3 regions of the Serratia sp. NPDC078593 genome follow, and region 1 is predicted to be linked to each of the others. Evidence: predicted binding sites of a transcription regulator. Region 1 holds the regulator's gene; each other region holds the start of a gene.
What was found. The regulator PurR, encoded in region 1, represses purine synthesis genes. The targets are predictions, from matches to a motif close to CANGCAAACGTTTGCNTG.
Positions count from the first base shown of each region.

Region 2: glyA (serine hydroxymethyltransferase) is a predicted target of PurR. The motif match lies at 3,520-3,537, and genes of this name have one in related genera.
Region 3: purL (phosphoribosylformylglycinamidine synthase) is a predicted target of PurR. The motif match lies at 1,854-1,871, and genes of this name have one in related genera.

Region 1 covers NZ_JBNNGK010000005.1:84,493-91,609, reverse strand. Annotated here, with positions in the region: gene gloA (lactoylglutathione lyase) at 1-4, shown strand, start outside; gene rnt (ribonuclease T) at 80-760, shown strand; gene ACQKDS_RS07740 (Grx4 family monothiol glutaredoxin) at 825-1,169, opposite strand; gene ACQKDS_RS07735 (C40 family peptidase) at 1,572-2,414, shown strand; gene sodB (superoxide dismutase [Fe]) at 2,755-3,333, shown strand; gene ACQKDS_RS07725 (YnhF family membrane protein) at 3,390-3,479, opposite strand; gene purR (HTH-type transcriptional repressor PurR) at 3,793-4,818, shown strand; gene punR (DNA-binding transcriptional activator PunR) at 4,822-5,766, opposite strand; gene punC (purine nucleoside transporter PunC) at 5,892-7,088, shown strand.
Region 2 covers NZ_JBNNGK010000006.1:126,062-133,178, reverse strand. Annotated here, with positions in the region: gene glrR (two-component system response regulator GlrR) at 1-1, shown strand, start outside; gene ACQKDS_RS09255 (NAD+ synthase) at 68-1,690, shown strand; gene glnB (nitrogen regulatory protein P-II) at 1,703-2,041, shown strand; gene hmpA (NO-inducible flavohemoprotein) at 2,111-3,301, opposite strand; gene glyA (serine hydroxymethyltransferase) at 3,658-4,911, shown strand; gene ACQKDS_RS09235 (3-phenylpropionate MFS transporter) at 5,411-6,565, shown strand; gene csiE (stationary phase inducible protein CsiE) at 6,562-7,117, opposite strand, start outside.
Region 3 covers NZ_JBNNGK010000006.1:139,971-147,087, forward strand. Annotated here, with positions in the region: gene purL (phosphoribosylformylglycinamidine synthase) at 1-1,761, opposite strand, end outside; gene mltF (membrane-bound lytic murein transglycosylase MltF) at 2,036-3,499, shown strand; gene tadA (tRNA adenosine(34) deaminase TadA) at 3,496-4,002, opposite strand; gene yiaY (L-threonine dehydrogenase) at 4,322-5,473, shown strand; gene yfhb (phosphatidylglycerophosphatase C) at 5,514-6,170, opposite strand; gene ACQKDS_RS09300 (PTS transporter subunit EIIC) at 6,174-7,117, opposite strand, start outside.

The sequences.
Region 1 (7,117 bases):
TTAGTATTGAGGGCGCTTTCTGCGCCCTTCTTTATCCCCGCGAGATAACTCCCTGCAACTCGGCGTGAAATTTGCCATAATACGCGCTGCATTCGATGAAGATAAGAAACTGATGGCCGAAAAAAGTGATCTTAACGCCCTGTGTGGTCGTTTTCGTGGGTTTTATCCCGTAGTAATAGATATAGAAACCGCTGGCTTTAACGCGCGCACCGATGCGTTACTTGAAATTGCCGCCGTCACGTTAAAAATGGATGAAGACGGCTGGTTGCAACAGGACGAAACGCTGCATTTCCACGTCGAACCCTTTGAAGGCGCGAACCTGCAACCGGAAGCGCTAGCGTTCAATGGCATCGATCCGAGTAATCCTTTACGCGGCGCAGTGAGTGAATATGATGCACTGCATGCTATCTTCAAGGCTGTGCGTAAAGGTATTAAGGATCAAGGGTGCAACCGGGCGATAATCGTGGCGCACAACGCCAACTTCGACCACAGTTTTCTGATGGCAGCCGCGGAGCGTGCCGGGTTGAAACGCAACCCGTTCCATCCGTTTGCCACCTTTGATACGGCGGCGTTAAGCGGCTTGGTATTAGGGCAAACGGTGCTGGCAAAAGCGTGTATCGCCGCCGGTATGCAGTTTGACAGTAGCCAAGCTCACTCAGCGTTGTATGATACGGAACAAACCGCTCTGCTATTCTGCGAGTTAGTCAACCGTTGGAAACGCCTTGGCGGCTGGCCCTTAGCCATCGATAACCAAGACTGAACAATAAAAACGGGCGGCATAGGGATTACCCCGTGCCACCCGTTATCATTAACATCAACCGCGATTAAGACTGCTGGTCTTCTTGCTGTTTGTACTTCTCTGCCGTCTCTTTAATCAACGGCTGCAATTCGCCACGCTGATACATCTCGATAATAATATCGCAACCGCCGACCAATTCACCGTCAACCCACAATTGTGGGAAAGTTGGCCAATTGGCGTACTTCGGTAACTCAGAACGAATGTCTGGGTTTTGCAAAATATCAACGTAAGCAAAACGCTCACCGCAGGCCGATAATGCCTGAACAGCCTGGGCTGAGAAGCCGCAGTTAGGTAATTTTGGTGAACCCTTCATGTACAGCAGGATCGGGTTCTCAGCAATTTGTTGCTGAATTTTTTCAATCGTCGTCATTTTATTGCTTCCTCAAGCCACATCATGGCTACAACATGCATCTCGCTGGCTATTGTAGCGGCTGGATACCCCGCAAAAAAACGCTATCTTTTGCAAGGGCATTCCGACTGCGTCTCCACACAGCGCTGATAACGCCATTATGGTCAAAACCTAGCTGCAGATTAACATTTTTAACCCGCATTTTTCACCCTAGATTTCCCCATCCGTACAGTTGGGTAACCTCTCTCGGTGCGATTAGAGTGATATTGATGTCGCCTCTACCCGCGCTATTTTTTTTATTATTAAAAATGCTATTAACGTTTTCTCACAATATGGATTATTATTTGCAGGTTATTCACTGTTTTATCGCGTGTCTTTACGGAATACTGTCGCGGGTTCCTGTCCAGGGTTGGTGTCGTCAACATGCGTTTAATTATTGCGCTTTTTGCGTTGTTGTTTGCTCAAGTGTTGTTAAATTTGGCACAGGCTGCGCCATCGTCTGGCGTTAGCGCTGATCTACGTAAAAGCCATGTGAATGAAGCACGGCTGAGCGAACGTAAAAAAAAGAAAGCAGAAAAGGCCGCTAAAAAGGCCAAAACCACCACGCCGCAAAAAACGCCTCGATTAAAGACGATTAAAAACACAACCATCAAAACGGCTAAAAAATCCACCCGGGTTAAATCAACACGCAAAGCGATACACAGTGCGAAAATAAACGTCACACCGCCCAAAAAAGGCTACAAAAAAGGTTATGGTCGCCATCGCACCGCTGGTTTAACGAACACGCATCGGTTACGCAGTGAAAAGCTGCAGCACAATACTCGTCCACCGAAACTCAGTGCAGCACATAAAAAACGCTATCAACATGCGAAGCAGACCGCCTTGGCCAAGCTGATGAGCCAAATGGGTAAACCCTATCGTTGGGGGGGCAGTTCGCCACGCACCGGTTTTGATTGCAGTGGGCTGGTTTATTATGCCTATAAAGATGTGATGAAAATCAAAATGCCGCGCACCGCTAACGAAATGTACCATTTGCGCGATGCCGCTCCAATCAAGAAAAACGAGCTGGAAAGTGGTGATTTGGTGTTCTTTCGCATCAACAATCGCGGTGTCGCCGACCATGTTGGCGTCTATCTTGGCAACGGTCAGTTTATTCAGTCACCGCGCACCGGCGAAGAGATTCGTATCAGCAAACTCAATAGTGACTACTGGCAAAGCCATTACATCGGCGCTCGCCGCGTGATGACACCCAAAACCATTCGTTAATATGCCATGACGCAATCTAACATTGGGCAACATGCCTCTCTTCATCCAATCTGCGGATGCTTTGACCAAAGCGTGATTTAGCACGCTTTAAACCTTTTATTCACCTTAAAAGTTGTTAAGATTAATAACCACAATAAAAACAAAGCCATTTATACCCAAGATAATTCGAGTTGCTTGTAGGCGGCAACTGAATGAATCCCTGGGAGCATAGCCCACTATGTGACCAGGGTGACGGAAGGCAGCCAACACTCAAGCAACGTGAAGTATGAAGGGTTATCGTTGATGCCGATGCTTAACGGCCAACGTTGGAACAATAGCGCTGTATATAAAGGAGAAAGCAATGTCGTTTGAATTACCTGCACTACCATACGCGAAAAATGCCCTCGAACCGCACATTTCCCAAGAAACCTTGGAATATCATTATGGTAAGCATCACAACACCTACGTGGTAAACCTGAATAATCTGGTGAAAGGCAGCGAGTTCGAAGGCAAATCGCTAGAAGAGATCATCAAAACCTCTAACGGCGGTGTGTTTAACAATGCCGCACAGGTGTGGAACCACACCTTCTATTGGCATTGCCTGTCACCACAAGGTGGCGGCGAACCGACTGGCGCAGTCGCAGAGGCCATTAACCAATCCTTCGGTTCTTTTACTGCCTTCAAAGACGCATTCACCAAATCAGCGGTGGGCAACTTTGGTGCTGGCTGGACCTGGCTGGTGAAGAAAGCCGACGGCTCATTGGCTATCGTGAACACATCCAATGCCGCCACGCCGCTGACCGGTGAAGACAAACCCTTGCTGACCGTGGACGTTTGGGAGCACGCTTATTACATCGATTACCGTAATGCGCGTCCAAACTACCTGGAAAACTTCTGGGCATTGGTTAACTGGGCATTCGTGACAGAAAACTTGGCGTAACGGCCGTGAGATAAAAGGTGCCGTTCTGTTTAGGAACGGCCCTTCTTTTAGCGAGATCAGTTCAGTGCAGCGGTAAAGCTAAAAACAATAATTAATGCCAGTGCGCACACCGTGGTGAACAAAGACATTTTCAAATCGGTATCCATGAGAAGCTCCTGATCAAATTATTTGGATAAGCATAAAATCCACAACCTTGGTGCGTCAAATCATTTTCCCACAGTTCGCCGATAAAATCTTGTTGTCTATAACTCCTATTAGATCTTCCCCTTTTGCTCAATATGCGACAAAATTCGCAGTTCACTACTGCGTAGCGGTCAATGCGTCCCTCCTGAGTCAAGTGGCTGACAACTTCCACACTAAAAACCAAGTTTTCGTGACTCTAGAGAAGGATCTACGCGGGCAAACGATTAACAACATGCTTACATGCTGCAACATGTGGGTTCAGGAGTCATTCTTTACATGGCAACGATTAAAGATGTGGCCAAACGCGCGGGCGTTTCCACCACCACCGTTTCGCACGTCATCAATAAGACCCGTTTCGTCGCCGAAGAAACTAAAGCGGCCGTTTGGGCTGCCATCAAAGAGTTACACTATTCACCCAGCGCCGTGGCACGTAGCCTGAAGGTTAACCACACTAAATCTATCGGTCTGCTCGCCACGTCCAGTGAAGCGCCCTATTTCGCCGAAGTGATTGAAGCCGTGGAAAACAGCTGCTACAGCAAAGGTTACACACTGATTCTGTGCAACTCCCACAATAATCTCGATAAACAACGCGCTTATCTGGCCATGCTGGCGCAAAAACGTGTCGACGGTCTGCTAGTGATGTGTTCCGAATATCCCGATCAACTGCTCGGGATGCTGGAGGATCACCGCAATATTCCGATGGTCGTCATGGATTGGGGCGCAGCACGCGGCGATTTCACCGACAGCATTATCGATAATGCCTTTGAGGGCGGGTATCTGGCGGGGCGTTACCTGATTGAACGCGGCCATCGCGACATTGGCGCCATTCCCGGCCAACTCTCACGTAATACCGGCGGCGGCCGTCACCAAGGCTTCCTGAAAGCGTTACAAGAGGCCAATATTGACGTTCGCGATGAATGGATCGTCCAAGGTGACTTCGAGCCAGAATCCGGTTACAAGGCGATGCACCAGATTTTGTCACAAAAACACCGCCCCACCGCCGTTTTCTGCGGTGGTGACATTATGGCCATGGGCGCGATCTGCGCCGCTGATGAACTCGGTTTGCGCGTACCACAGGATATTTCGGTGATCGGTTATGACAATGTGCGCAATGCGCGCTATTTCACCCCGGCGCTGACCACTATTCATCAACCCAAAGAGCGCCTCGGCGAGATGGCATTTACCATGTTGCTGGATCGTATTATCAGTAAGCGTGAAGAGTCGCAGGTGATTGAAGTCCACCCTAAGCTGATCGAGCGTCGCTCGGTCGCCGATGGCCCCTTCGTTGATTACCGCCGCTAAGCATTATTGCCGGGGCGCCTTCTCAGGGCGTTCCGGTAGGTTCTCTTCACTCAACCATTCCTGATTCAGCGTGTCACTGTCACCAAGGTAATCCAATAACCAGGCCATCGCCGGTGATTGCGCATTTTGTTGCCATGTCAGGCAACAGGCGCTGGGTGGAAATGGCTCAGGAAGTTGCAGCGATACCAATTCCCCACGCTGAACCTGCGGCAACACACGATGGGCGGGCACCATGCCGACACATAAACCGCTGCACAAGCAATCCACCGCGGACACCCAATCTGGCACCACCAACCGCCGCTGGTTATCCAGTGACCACGTCACGCGTTTTGGCAACGTTCGCGACGTATCCTCCAACACCAATGAGGGATACGGCCGTAGTTGCTCATCATTTAGCGGCCCCGGTAACCCCGCTAACGGGTGATCGGCACTCACGACACACAGCCAGTTCATAAAACCCATATCGCGAAAAGCAAAACCACCACCGGTTGGAACCGCGCGGGTTGCACCAATTGCCATATCTGCCCGGCCATCGATTAACGCATCCCATACGCCGTTAAACACTTCCGGTTGTACCAACAGTTCTACATCTGGAAAATGGCGATAAAAATCCAGTACCAACTGTCGGCTACGCTGCGGCTTAACAATGATATCGACGGCTATCTTTAACTGCCCGCGCCAACCGTTAGCGACCTGCTGACATTGACGCCGCGTGTTGAGCATTTTTTTGATAACATCGCGTGCTTCATGAACAAATAGCGCCCCCGCGGGCGTCAACTCCACATCACGGTGACGGCGCTCAAACAGTGGTACGGCAAGCCATTGCTCCAACTGACGCACGGTATAACTGACCGCAGACGGCACACGATGTAACTCCTGTGCCGCCGCGCTAAAACTGCCGGTGCGCGCAACCGCATCAACAACATCAAGGGAATATTCAGACCACATCGCTTTGCCTTCAATTTTTTTAACAGCACTTTGCAAATATTACCGTTTCACAAGCAGAGATCCAGCCAGATACACTTGCGGCGCTAAAAAAAACCTGCACCAACATAAAATTAATGAGAAAGACCATGCGAAACTTTGGATTTATGTTCTATCTGGCTGGCTTAAGCATGCTCGGCTATCTGGCCACAGACATGTATCTGCCCGCCTTCGGCGTGATGCAGCAAGAACTGCAAATTTCTGCCGGCGCCATCAGCGCCAGCCTTAGCATTTTTCTCGCTGGCTTCGCCTTTGCGCAATTATTGTGGGGGCCACTGTCCGACCGTCTGGGTCGTAAACCGGTTTTATTGATCGGCCTGACGCTGTTCGGCCTCGGCTGTCTTGGCATGATGTGGGCGGATAACGCCGTACAACTGTGGACACTGCGCTTTATTCAAGCCATTGGCGTCTGTTCTGCCGCCGTTAGCTGGCAAGCGATCGTCATCGATCGGTATCGTGAAGGCAGCGCAAACCGCGTATTCGCCACCATTATGCCATTGGTTGCACTGTCACCCGCACTGGCACCGTTGGTTGGCGCATGGCTGTTAAATCATATGGGATGGCGTTCAATTTTCGCCGTTCTGCTGGGTATTACCCTTCTCCTACTGCTGCCAACGCTGCTGCTCAAAGACAGCTCACGGCAGGAAGCCGCGGCACAGGGCAAAAGCGGCATAGGTTTCCTGCAGTTGCTGAAATCACCGGTATTCAGCGGTAATGTGATGGTATTCGCCGCCTGTTCAGCCGGTTTCTTCGCCTGGCTTACCGGATCCCCGTTCATACTTGGCAATATGGGCTACAGCCCAAATGACATCGGCCTGAGTTATGTGCCACAAACATTGGCATTTCTGTTAGGGGGATACGGCTGCCGGACGGCGTTAAATCGGATGAAAGGCAACACGCTGCTGCCTTGGCTGCTAGCCGCGTATGGCATCAGCATGCTGGCATTGTATCTGGTGGCAACACTCACTTCACCAACCCTGACCACCCTGCTGATTCCGTTCTGCTTTATGGCGTTGGTGAACGGGGCCACCTACCCGATTGTGGTGGCGAACGCCTTGACGCCGTTCCCAGAAAGCACCGGTAAAGCAGCCGCGCTGCAAAACACCTTGCAGCTCGGTTTGTGTTTTATCGCCAGCATGCTGGTTTCTGCCTATATTGAACAACCGCTATTGGCGACAACGACGGTGATGGTTTCTACCGTGGTATTGGCCGCGCTGGGTTATCTGATGCAACGAGGTAAAACGGTGACGAATCTTCTGGGGGAACACGCTAACTCAGCGTTATAACCGCAAGTGTTAATCGTCACTTAAAAAAT
Region 2 (7,117 bases), on a different contig from region 1:
ATGTTTTCTTTTCTGGACCTGCATAAGCAGGTTCTCAATGAATCAGCCGGAATCAGAACATAGAGATATGAGCAGATCACTTTCCATTGCGTTAGCCCAGTTGAATTTGCTGGTGGGCGACATAGAAGGCAACAGCGAACGCATGTTGCAAATCGTGCAAGAGCAACAGAAGGCGGGAGCCGATCTGGTTATGTTCACCGAGCTGGCGTTATCGGGGTATCCGCCGGAAGACCTACTATATCGCGACGATTTTTATCAACGTTGCGACGTGCAATTGAATCGTTTGCAACAGGCTTCAGGCGAGGTGGCTATTCTGGTTGGTCATCCGTGGCGTGAGGGTGGCAAGTTGTACAATGCGTTGTCACTGTTTGCGGAAGGTAAGTTGTTGGCACGTTATTTCAAGCAACAGTTGCCGAACTATGGCGTGTTCGATGAGAAACGTTATTTCCACGAAGGCAGTGAATGTTGCGTTGTGGAGTTAAAAGGTTACCGTTTGGGGCTATTGATTTGCGAAGATCTGTGGTTCCCTGAGCCCATTGATGCCGCGAAAGCAGCCGGTGCTGAAATTGTGCTATCGATCAATGCGTCGCCGTATAACCGAGAGAAGCCGTACATCCGTAAAACGCTGATGGCAGAACACTGTCGCCGTACCAACCTGCCGTTGGTGTACCTAAACCAGATTGGCGGTCAGGATGAGTTGATTTTTGACGGCTGTTCGAAGGTATTTGATGCGGCGGGCAACATGACGCACCGTTTGGCAGCCTTTGCCGAGCAGGTGACACGTTTGCAATTCAACGAATGTGACGTGGTGCCGATGACCGCCCCAGCTGCGGAATTACCCCAATTGTCACAAATTTATGAAGCGCTGGTGCTTGCGGTTCGTGATTATGTTAATAAAAATGGTTTCAAAGGTGCCGTGTTGGGGCTTTCTGGCGGTATTGATTCGGCGTTAACGCTGGCAATTGCGGTTGATGCACTGGGCAAAGAAAAAGTGCAGGCGCTGATGATGCCGTTCCGCTATACCGCGGATATCAGTATTGCCGATGCTAAAGAAGAAGCGGAAATTCTGGGCGTTGAGTTTGATGTGGTTTCTATTGAACCGATGTTCGATGCTTTCATGGGGCAACTGGCACCGATGTTTGCCAACACCGAGCGCGATACCACCGAAGAGAACCTCCAGGCGCGCTGTCGTGGCGTGGTGCTAATGGCGCTTTCAAACAAGCGGCGCAGCATAGTGCTGACGACGGGCAATAAGAGCGAAATGGCCGTGGGTTACGCGACGCTGTATGGCGATATGGCGGGTGGTTTCGATGTGTTGAAAGACGTGCCGAAAACATTGGTATTTAAGTTATCGGAATACCGTAATAGCGTGTCTTATGTGATCCCACAGCGCGTTATCGATCGTCCGCCGTCTGCTGAGCTGGCTCCGGATCAGGTCGATCAGGATAGCTTGCCACCGTATGATATTTTAGATGCTATTCTGGAAGGCTACGTTGAACGCGATATGTCAGTTGCCGATCTGGTGGCCGCAGGCTTTGAAGAGGCGGTGGTGCGTAAGGTGATCCGTCTGGTGGACATCAACGAATACAAACGCCGTCAGGCGGCCGTGGGGCCACGCATTACCGCGCGTAACTTCGGTAAAGACCGTCGTTATCCGATTACATCCGGCTTTGGCCGCAAAAATTGGTAATAAGGAAAAAAGATGAAAAAAATTGACGCTATTATCAAGCCATTCAAACTGGATGACGTGCGTGAGGCGCTGGCCGAGGTAGGTATTACCGGCATGACCGTGACCGAAGTTAAAGGGTTTGGCCGCCAGAAAGGTCACACCGAGCTGTATCGCGGTGCGGAATATATGGTCGATTTCTTACCGAAGGTGAAAATTGAAATTGTGGTGGCCGATGATATCGTCGACACCTGCGTTGAAACCATTATGCAAACGGCGCAAACCGGCAAGATTGGTGACGGTAAAATTTTTGTCTTTGATGTCGCTCGAGTTGTGCGTATTCGTACCGGCGAGCAAGACGAAGAAGCCATTTAATATTTTCAGCTATTCAAAATGGGCGAAGCATGCTTCGCCCATCATCACAGCTAAACCCGCCTATCGCCGCTATAACACCTTATGCGGGCCAAAGCATTCATAGTGGATGCGTTCTGCTGCAACGCCCATATCCAGTAGTTGTTTACCGATGAACTGCATGAATGCCACCGGGCCACAGAAGTAATAATGCATTTGTGGATTACTCAGTGCAGAGCGGACAACGCTGAGATCCATCAAACCGCGTGATTGATAATCGCGCCCTTCCTCATCGTTTTGCCCCGGTTCGCGATACCAAACATGACGACTCAAATTTGGCATTTGTCCTGCAATGTCGGCCACTTCGTCGGCAAAGGCATGTACGCTGCCGTTCTCCGCGGCGTGTAGCCAGTGAACGTCTGCTTGGTGCTGATGGTTATACAGCGCATTTAGCATGCCGAGCATAGGGGTTTGGCCGACGCCTGCGGAAATTAATGCCACCGGAGTGGTTGGGGCGACATCGAGGAAAAAATCGCCGTGCGGTGGGGCAAGGTAGATGACATCGCCTTCTTTTGCTTGCTGATGCAGGTAAGTCGATACAATACCCTGTTGTTCCCGTTTTACCGCGATACGGTAAAATTCGCCGTTAGGTGCCGCGGTGAGCGAATACTGGCGAATTTCTTGATGTTCGAGACTGTCATCGTTGATGTAAACCGCCAAGTATTGACCCGGTTTGAAGTCGATTACGCGGCCGCCATCTTCCGGTGCCAGAATGAAACTGCTAATAACATCACTTTGCGGCTGTTTTTTTACGATACGGAAGGCACGTCTATCGCGCCAGCCGCCATTACCGGTTGCGCTTTCTTGATAAATCTGTCCTTCACGTTGGATAAATACGTTTGCCAATACGGCATAAGCCTTGCCCCAGGCATCGAGCACTTCCTGACCCGGATTGAACATTTCGTCCAGCGTTGCCAACAGGTGGGTACCCACAATTTGATACTGCTCCGGTTGAATGTTGAAGCTGGTGTGTTTTTGCGCAATGCGCTCAACCGCTGGCAGGAGTGCTGCCAAATTGTCCAGATTGCTGGCATACGCGCAAATGGCATCAAACAGTGCTTGACGTTGATCGCCATTGCGTTGGTTACTCATATTGAAAATATCTTTCAATTCGGGGTTATGCGCGAACATCCGATCATAAAAGTGTGCTGTCAGCTTTGGGCCGGTTGCAGCTAGCAGGGGAATAGTGGATTTAACGGTGGCGATGGTTTGGCTATCCAGCATGCTGATGCTCCTGTATACGATTTTGTTAAGATACTTCAATGTTGCATTTTAAATGCATCTTATAGGGTTGCAGTATGCTTGTAAATACCCACTTTTTTGTTGCGTGTTTGTTAATAACCGATCGGCTTCACAGAACATGAAAAAACCGCATCAATACCGTGAGAAAATATCCGTTGAATATTGCGAGGCGTTAGCGGATCAAAGCCTTGCTGCAGCTAAAGCCAATCGTTTGCGTAAAAACCTCTGTCAAGACCTATCCTCAACGGGGGAAAACAGTTTACACTGTTGCCCAGAACCCAAACGGGTAGTTATTTGGTCACTTTTTAGTTAGCTGGATTCAAGTCAGGAGATGCCGGATGTTAAAGCGTGAAATGAACATTGCCGATTACGATGCCGAACTGTGGCGCGCAATGGAGCAAGAAGTGGTGCGTCAAGAAGAGCATATCGAACTGATTGCCTCTGAGAACTACACCAGCCCGCGCGTGATGCAGGCGCAAGGTTCCCAGTTGACTAATAAATACGCTGAAGGCTACCCGGGCAAGCGTTATTACGGGGGATGCGAACACGTTGATATCGTTGAGCAATTGGCTATAGATCGTGCCAAGGAACTGTTTGGTGCAGATTACGCTAACGTACAACCGCACTCCGGTTCACAGGCTAACTTTGCGGTTTACACCGGGCTGTTACAACCGGGTGACACTATTTTGGGTATGAACCTGGCGCATGGTGGCCACCTGACTCACGGTTCGCCGGTTAACCTGTCTGGTAAGTTGTACAACGTAGTGCCTTACGGCATCGATGAGAAAGGGCAGATCGACTACGACGAACTGGCTACACTGGCGCAAACCCATAAACCCAAAATGATCATCGGTGGTTTCTCTGCCTACTCTGGCGTGGTTGATTGGGCCAAAATGCGGGAAATCGCTGACAGCATCGGCGCTTATCTGTTTGTAGATATGGCGCACGTTGCCGGTCTGATCGCGGCTGGCGTGTACCCGAACCCGGTTCCTCATGCACATATCGTGACCACCACCACCCACAAAACGCTGGCAGGCCCGCGTGGCGGTTTGATCTTGGCGAAAGGGGGCGATGAGGAGCTGTATAAGAAACTGAACTCCGCGGTTTTCCCGGGTAGCCAGGGCGGTCCTTTGATGCATGTGATTGCGGGTAAAGCAGTTGCACTGAAAGAGGCGATGGAGCCTGAGTTCAAGATTTACCAGCAGCAAGTGGCGAAAAATGCCAAAGCGATGGTGGAAGTGTTCTTAGAGCGTGGCTATAAAGTCGTTTCTGGCGGTACACATAACCACCTGTTCCTGTTGGATTTGGTCGATAAGAACCTGACCGGTAAAGAAGCGGATGCTGCCTTGGGGCGCGCCAACATTACCGTTAACAAGAACAGTGTACCTAACGATCCGAAGAGCCCGTTTGTGACTTCCGGTATCCGTATCGGTACGCCAGCAGTCACCCGTCGCGGTTTCAAAGAAGCGGAAGTGCGTGAACTGGCAGGTTGGATGTGCGATGTGTTGGATAATATCAACGACGAAGCCACCATTGAACGTACTAAGAAGAAAGTACTGGATATCTGCGCCCGCCTGCCGGTTTACGCATAATCTCAGTCTTTCTATTTAAAAGTTTCGCTTAGGCGCAATAAAGTTCAGTGAATACTGGGCGGCATTGCGCCTTATTTTATGACAGCCCCATCGGGCTATCAGGAATACACGCCGCTCTTGCCTCGGACAATTGTCAACACTGTCGTTCCACCTCCACCTTCCTCGCTTTGCGTAACGTGATCAGGCATCCTTCGAAGCTATTATTAGCGGGCATTGTTAGCCGTCGTTTTAAACCAACGTGACCACATTATCTGATTGTTTGAACGGGTTGGTTGGGGCAACAATATGTGAGGCGCATGGCGTGATGTGCTGATAGCGACCAACAATCCCATCTGTCCGGCATAAAAACGTTCACTGACAAGCCGTATCGCGTCGGCGGATTTTTATATCCATAAGCGTCAAAGTGTGAGCTACATTGCACTCTAATGGGATGATCTTGAGCCAAGATTGCTAGCTGATGTGAGCTCTGTCAAAGTATCGCCCACACACCGGAGGGAACATGGTCTTGCAATCAACGCGTTGGCTAGCGCTCAGTTATTTCACCTATTTCTTTTCTTATGGCATTTTTCTCCCATTCTGGGGCGTTTGGTTAAAAGGTGAAGGGCTGGAGCCTGATACCATCGGCATCTTGTTGGGGGCCGGGTTGGTGGCGCGTTTTCTCGGTAGCTTATTGATTGCGCCGCGCGTTAAAGATCCTTCTCAACTGGTCACTGCTTTACGCATTTTGGCATTACTGACATTGGCATTCGCGATTGGTTTTTGCTTTGGCAACGGCTGGGGATGGTTGATGCTGGTGATTGCTGGTTTTAACCTGTTCTTTTCGCCGCTGGTGCCGCTGACCGATGCCTTAGCTGCGACCTGGCAAAAGCAAATCCCGATGGATTATGGGCGGGTGCGGCTGTGGGGTTCACTGGCATTTGTGATTGGTTCAGCGCTGACCGGGCAGTGGGTGTCGGCTTGGGGGCATAGCGCCATTCTGTATAGCCTGCTTTTTAGCTTGCTGGCGATGCTGTTAGCGATGTTGCTAAAACCTAGCGTGATGCCACAGGCAGAGGAAACGCGTTCTATCGATGAGCCCAGCCGCTCATGGCGCGCACTGCTTAGTGAAGGGCCGGTCTGGCGATTTTTATTGTGTGTCACGCTGTTACAGGGCGCGCACGCGGGTTATTACAGCTTTGCCTCGATTTATTGGCAGGAGGCCGGGTATTCGGCTTCGGCCATCGGCTATTTTTGGTCATTGGGTGTGGTGGCTGAAGTGATTATTTTTGCCAGCAGTAATCTGCTGTTCCGCCGTTGGAATGCGCGTAGTTTACTGTTGCTGTCTGCCTGCTGTGGTGTACTGCGTTGGGGCTTGATGGCTTCGACGACTGAGTTGGGCTGGCTGCTGTTGGTGCAGGTGTTGCATTGCGGTACCTTCACCGTTTGCCACTTGGCCGCGATGCGCTTTATTGCCGCCCGCAAGGGGCCTGAAGTGATTCGATTGCAGGCGGTTTATTCGGCATTGGCGATGGGCGGAGGAATAGCGGTGATGACAGTGATTGCCGGGTTCCTGTTTGAGCATTGGCAGGGCGGGGTTTTCTGGGTTATGGCGGCGATTGTGTTACCGGTATTATTTATCCGCCCGCCTGCCGTGGCAAACACCGCGTTACGTTAAGGCGTTTCTAACAGGGCGCGGATTGTTTTACGTTGTTGGCGCTTGAGCGGCAATTCGGTGTGGATGAGCGTCGGCTGTGTGACAGGTTGCAGCGTGGCGTAAGGGGTGATCACCAGTGTTATGCCTTGGGGCGCCCCGGCGCGTAAAAATTCGTTCAGCGATTGATACTTAATATTTAACGGGAGTAGCGTCAGTTCGCGGATCTGATATTCCACTTCTTCTTCTAGCTGTGGGTTATCCAAGGTCAGCAACAATACCTGCTTTTCCTGCAACGCATTTTCTTGCATTAGCCAAGCCCCAAAGCTGATGGCGACTAAACCGGCCTCTTCGCGAGAAAAATGAATGCCGTACTCTTGCTCAAACGGCTGCATGGCTTCCTGTGTCGTGCGCATCAAACGCGGATATTTACGTACGACCTCCTCGAGTAGCAGATTGTCGATACCGATATTAAAGTGGCAACGTTCGACGGCGGGAGCCAGGTGGGCAAAAAGGTGCGTGATCAGATCTTTTTGGCTACTGAAATTCATGCCGGATATCCGTTGGAAGCGCTCT
Region 3 (7,117 bases), on a different contig from region 1:
TGTTAAATGCTGCTCTTGTGTCGCTTCGCCTATCACCGCATACGGTGCCCGCTCACGCCGACAGATTTCGTCGAACTGCGCCATCTGTGCAGGCGCAACGGCCATTACATAACGCTCTTGGGATTCGTTACACCAGACTTCCAGCGGGCTCATGCCGGGTTCATCGTTAAGAATATCGCGCAGCTCGAAACGGCCACCGCGTCCACCATCACTGACCAATTCTGGCATCGCGTTGGACAATCCGCCCGCACCAACGTCGTGGATAAACAGAATCGGGTTATCTGCGCCCAACTGCCAGCAACGGTCAATCACCTCCTGACAACGCCGCTCCATTTCCGGGTTATCGCGCTGTACGGAAGCGAAATCTAAATCGGCATCAGACTGGCCGGAATCCATGGAGGACGCAGCACCGCCGCCTAAACCGATGTTCATCGCCGGGCCACCCAGCACTACCAGTTTCGCGCCAACGGTGATTTCACCTTTTTGCACGTGGTCGGCGCGGATATTGCCGATCCCCCCTGCCAGCATGATCGGTTTATGGTAGCCACGCAGCTCAACGCCATTATGGCTGTTGACCTGTTCTTCATAGGTACGGAAGTAGCCGAGCAGTGCCGGGCGACCAAACTCGTTGTTGAACGCAGCACCGCCCAACGGGCCTTCGGTCATGATATCCAGCGCGGTAACAATGCGCTCTGGCTTGCCGAAATCCTGCTCCCACGGCTGTTCAAAACCGGGTATCCGCAGGTTAGATACCGAGAAACCCACCAATCCGGCTTTCGGCTTGGCACCACGCCCGGTGGCGCCTTCATCACGGATTTCACCACCGGAGCCGGTCGCGGCTCCCGGCCAAGGTGAAATCGCCGTTGGGTGGTTGTGGGTTTCCACTTTCATCAGAATATGTGCCTCTTCCTGATGATAATCGTATTGGCCGTTTTCCGGCGCGGCGAAGAAGCGCCCCACTGACGAACCTTCCATAACCGCGGCGTTGTCTTTATACGCCGACAGCACATAATCCGGCGTGTGCTCAAAGGTATTTTTGATCATCTTAAACAGCGACTTGGGCTGCTGCTCACCGTCAATAATCCAGTCGGCATTAAAGATTTTATGTCGACAGTGCTCAGAGTTAGCCTGTGCGAACATATACAGTTCAATATCCGTCGGGTTGCGCCCTAATCCGTTAAACGCATTCAACAGATAATCAATTTCGTCCTGTGCCAGCGCCAGACCAAGCTTTACGTTGGCCTGTTCAAGTGCGCTGCGCCCTTCCCGCAAAATATCTACCGCTTGGTAGGGGGCAGGTTGATGATGAGCGAACAGTTTTTCCGCCTGTTGCATATCGCTGAATACGGTTTCCATCATGCGGTCATGCAGTAATGCGGCCAGTTGTTGCCATTGCGCTTCAGTCAATGTCGGCGCAGTAATGTAAAACGCTAAACCGCGCTCCAAGCGAACGACCTTAGACAACCCACAGTTATGTGCAATATCGGTCGCTTTTGATGACCACGGCGAAATCGTGCCGGGGCGCGGGGTGACCAACAGCAAGCGCCCTTCTGGGGCGTGTTCGGCGAGAGAGGGGCCGTACTTAAGCAGACGCTCAAGCTTGGCGAGTTCTTCGGCACTGAGCGCGGCGCTAACATCGGCAAAGTGGACGTACTCGGCATAAATATCACTGACCGGAAGATGTGCGTCCTGAAAGCGGGACAGCAGTTTGGTAATACGAAAAGCCGACAAAGCGGGCGAACCACGCAGTATTTCCATAATCAAAGTTCTCTCGTCTTCGAAGCAACTGACTTCAGCACTTCATTGGGCGCAACAGGGGAAAACGCGCATTATTATAGAGAATCCGCGCCGCCGACGAAACCGTTTGCGTGGCTATAATTAATAAATCGTATTCTTGTCGTTGAAATGTCATAACGTGTCAATAAAGTTGCACGCTGGCGTTTTGTTACGCAAAATGCCCATACACTGTTGATTTAACCATACTAAAAAATCCTTTCCGGCCTGCTATAAACCTGCATAGCCGAGAGACAACTATTTGAAACGCCTAAAATTAAATTATATCCTAATCGGTGTTGTCACCCTGCTTTTAGCGCTTGCCCTATGGCCGAATATTTCTTGGCGTGGCGACCAAAAGGGGCAACTCGACGAGATAAAATCACGTGGTGAACTGCGTGTCAGTACGTTGAATTCACCGTTAACCTATTTCACGACCCAAAAAGGCCCAAGCGGCCTTGATTATGAGCTGGCAAAACGCTTTGCCAACTACTTGGGCGTGAAACTGGTCGTTTTGCCACACCAGAACATTAACGATCTGTTTGACGATCTGGATGACGACGACGCCGATATTCTCGCCGCGGGCCTCATCTACAATCAGGAACGGCTCAGCCGCGCACGTACCGGCCCAGCGTATTACTCGGTTTCTCAGCAACTGGTTTACCGCCTTGGCACCGCGCGGCCTAAAAACTTTGCCGAGGTCAAAGGCAGATTAGCGGTCACGTCTGGTTCAGCACACGTCAGCACGCTGAAACAGCTTAAGCAACAGAAATACCCTGAGCTCAGTTGGGAAGCTTCCAGCGATTTGAGCGCTAAAGAACTGCTAGAACGGGTTGCCAATGGCAAATTGGATTACACCTTAGGCGATTCCGTAACCATTGCGCTATTACAACGCATTCATCCGCAATTGGCGGTCGCGTTTGACGTAACCGATGAGGAGCCTGTTACCTGGTATCTGAAACGCAGCAACGACGACAGCCTGTACGCCGCCATGCTCGATTTCTACAGCCAAATGGTCGAAGACGGCACGCTGGCACGGTTGGAAGAGAAGTACCTGGGCCACGTTGGCAGTTTCGATTACGTTGATACCAAAACTTTTTTGTCAGCCATTGACTCCGTTTTACCCACATTCCAACCCTTATTCGAAAAGTACGCCAATATTATCGATTGGAAACTGCTCGCGGCGATCGCTTATCAAGAGTCGCATTGGAACCCATTGGCGACCTCCCCCACGGGCGTACGCGGCCTGATGATGTTAACCCGCGCAACCGCTGAGGGTTTAGGTGTTAAGGATCGGCTCGATCCAGAAGAAAGCATCCAGGGGGGAGCCTTATATTTACAACGGCTGATGGACAAAGTCCCGGAAACGGTGCCGGAAGATGAACGGGTGTGGTTCGCATTAGCCGCTTACAATATCGGCTGGGGGCATATGCTTGACGCTCGTAAACTGACTAAGATGCAGCAAGGCAATCCTGACAGCTGGGTAGATGTCAAACAGCGCCTGCCCATGCTCAGCCAAAAACGCTATTATCCGCAACTTACCTACGGCTATGCCCGCGGTAGGGAAGCCTATAATTACGTAGAGAATATTCGCCGTTATCAGGTCAGTCTGGTCGGCTATTTGCAGGAAAAAGAGAAGAAGGCGGCTCAGGAGATGATCGCGCAAACGGCGCTAGGGCAAGGTTATCCCGCCGTTACGCCTACGCTAGCGCTCAATCTCGATTAATCCGCGGGTTTTGCCGCCCGCTCAGCTCGCCTTAACGCTTTTTTCTGCTCACGACGCAGACGGAAAAAATTACTCAGCGTAGCGGCGCATTCATCCGCTAACACTCCCGAAACAATCTCGATCTGATGATTCATACCTGGGTGCCGTAAGATATCGATTAATGAACCCGCCGCGCCGGTCTTTTCATCAGATGCACCATATACCAGCCGACGAATGCGGCTGTGTACCATCGCGCCGGCACACATGACACAAGGCTCCAATGTTACATATAAAGTGGCATTTAACAGCCTATAGTTCTGTATTACCGCCCCTCCCTGCCGCAATGCCATGATTTCTGCATGCGCGGTCGGATCGTGATGACCAATCGGCCGATTCCACCCTTCGCCAATCACTTGGTTATCGAGCACCAACAGTGCCCCGACCGGTACCTCGCCCTCCTGTTGCGCACGCAGGGCCAATGTTAGCGCCTGACGCATCCAGTAGTCGTCGTTGTATTCAATCATCGTATAAGTCCTCGTGCGCTTTGCGGCGGGCATTATACACAGTAGCGTAACATCGCTCCTCTTTTGTCACCTGTCGTCACGCTTGCCTCCACTCAGAATCGCATCAAGACGGGCGTACCAATAATTAACGTTACTATTAGCGATATTTAATCATCATATTTTTATATGTATCAGACAAACCTTAAATTGATTCCGCTCAATATTAAACCAAATCAGTAACCTGATTTATTTAGCAAATAATTGCGATAGATCATTTCGCCTTAATCATTAGCACCGTAATGTTATAACTAAACATAAGAGCTTTTTTAAGGAGTGCAGTATGCCTGCTTCAACTTTCTTTATTCCTTCTGTCAATATGATTGGTTCCGGTTGTCTCGAAGAAGCCGCAAAAACAATGAAAGAGCACGGTCTGCGTCAGGCGCTGATCGTGACTGACCAGATGCTGACGCAAATCGGTATCGTTGCCCAGGTGCAAAAACTCTTGGCAGCACAACAAATTGAGAGTTGTGTTTATGACGGTACTCAACCTAACCCCACCACTGAGAACGTTAAACAAGGTTTAGCGTTATTGCGCGAACATCATTGCGACTGTGTTGTTTCTCTCGGCGGTGGGTCACCACATGACTGTGCCAAAGGCATCGCATTAGTGGCAACCAATGGGGGCGAAATCAAAGACTACGAAGGCGTTGATCGCTCGGCAAAACCCCAGTTGCCAATGGTTGCCATTAATACCACCGCCGGTACTGCCTCAGAAATGACGCGTTTTTGTATCATCACCGATGAAGCACGCCACATAAAAATGGCGATCGTCGATAAACATGTCACGCCAATCCTGTCAGTGAACGATCCGCACTTGATGGCCGGTATGCCAAAAGGTCTGACCGCAGCCACCGGTATGGACGCATTGACCCACGCGATCGAAGCATACGTTTCCAGCGCTGCCAACCCGATCACCGATGCCTGTGCGCTGAAAGCAGTCACGATGATTGCAGAATCATTACGTGATGCCGTTGCCGATGGCCAAAACATGCAAGCGCGCGAAAACATGGCATACGCTCAATTCCTGGCAGGGATGGCGTTTAACAATGCCTCTTTAGGTTACGTTCACGCCATGGCGCACCAGCTGGGCGGTTTTTATAACCTACCGCACGGCGTGTGCAATGCCGTGTTACTACCACACGTACAAGAGTTCAACACCAGCGTTGCCGCCGATCGCTTGAAAGATGTTGCAGCGGCGATGGGGTTAGACGTGGCTCACTTGAACGATCGCCAAGGTGCTGCTGCCTGTATCGCGGCTATCCGTAAACTGGCACAGGATGTCGGTATTCCAGCTGGCTTGCGTGATTTGCAGGTAAAAGAAGAAGATTTTGATACGTTAGCAACCAATGCATTGAAAGACGCCTGCGGTTTCACTAACCCGATTCAAGCGAATCATCAACAAATCGTTGATATCTTTAAAGCAGCGATGTAAGCACTGTAAAAACGATAAGGGCGGAATTTCCGCCCTTTTTTTATTCCAATTGTTGTAGCTCGCCTTCTTTACTGACACGCCAGCGGTGCTCACAGAAAAACAGTAGCGGGTTATCCTGTTTACTGTCGCTATAACCACTGTATAACTTCAGCGGTGCACCGATACGTTGTTCTAACTGCACCACTTTTTGTACGCCTAAACAACGCATCGCCAACACCCATCCACCGTAACGCCGTGCGATACGGCTGCCGACCAAGCGCACACGCGGCAAGAACACCGAATCCTGATAGACCTGTTCTACTAAACGCTCAGGTGAGCCCGTGATCAACCACACTTGCGCATCATGCGCATCCAAATACTGTCGCAAACGCAGCTGTACCACCGGAAATGCCGTGACTTTGTTGCGGAAATACCGGACAAACTGTAATTCAAGCGCTCTAAGTTTGGCATCTGGACGCCCAAACGTTATCGACCACAGCAGCACGCTCATGGGCCAACGTGCCGCACGGCCAGCAACCAACATCGTAACGCCGACGATGGGTAATAACGGCATGACGAGGAATAAATTTAGCGGCAGACGACGCAGTAAAAATCGCAAAAAACTGCCGAACATATCTTCCTGGTGCAGCGTACCGTCCAAGTCAAAGAACACGACACGACGATTTTCCCGAGTATCCTGATGCGGATTGTCACTCAAGCGTTACTCCTCAGGATCGTTGAATCCCATTATCCAAGTGAAAATAAAACCAGCTATCATCGTAATCAGCATCCCCGCCAGATACAACATTACCTTACCTGAAACGATGGTTAACGCTAAAGGCAAACCTGAAAGGCCAAAAGTAATGACCGTCGCCACTTTCCAATAGCTGATCAACGCCCCGCCAACGGCGCCGCCAAGACAGGCAGCGATAAAGGGTTTACCGAGCGGCAGCGTTACGCCAAAGATTAAAGGTTCACCGATCCCTAAGATCCCTACCGGCAGCGCACCTTTTATCACCTTTTTTAGGCGCACATTACGGGTTTTCAATAAAATGGCCAGCGCTGCCCCTACTTGACCCACGCCAGCCATTGCCAAAATAGGCAACAGAGGATTCGAGCCATGCGCCTGTACCAGCTCAACATGGATAGGCACCAATCCCTGATGCAGCCCGGTCAACACCAAAGGTAAGAACAAACCGGATAGCAGCGCACCCACCAGCAAACCACCTTGGTCGATCGCCATATTGGCACCGTGCGCAATAGCATCAGAAATATATCCCCCTAGCGGTTGAAGGATCACAATCGCCAGCGAAGCCGTGATCAACGTAGTCAGTAGTGGATTAACAATCAGTTCGATCGATTCCGGTAACCGCTGACGCAGGTATTTTTCCACCCAACACATCAATACCACAACTAACAATACCGCAATGACACCGCCACGCCCCGGCTGCAATGCGTCACCAAACAGCGTTATCTCCGCCAATTGTGGGCTAGAGAGGATCCCGGCCATCACTCCCCCCATCGCCTGCGAACCCCCAAACACCCGTGCAGTATTTACGCCAACCAAAATATTCATAATGGCAAATACTGCGCTGCCGAATAGCGCTAATAGGCCCAGAAGGTTAGGGTAAGACAAGGCAATATCACCGGCGATATCCGGGCGTT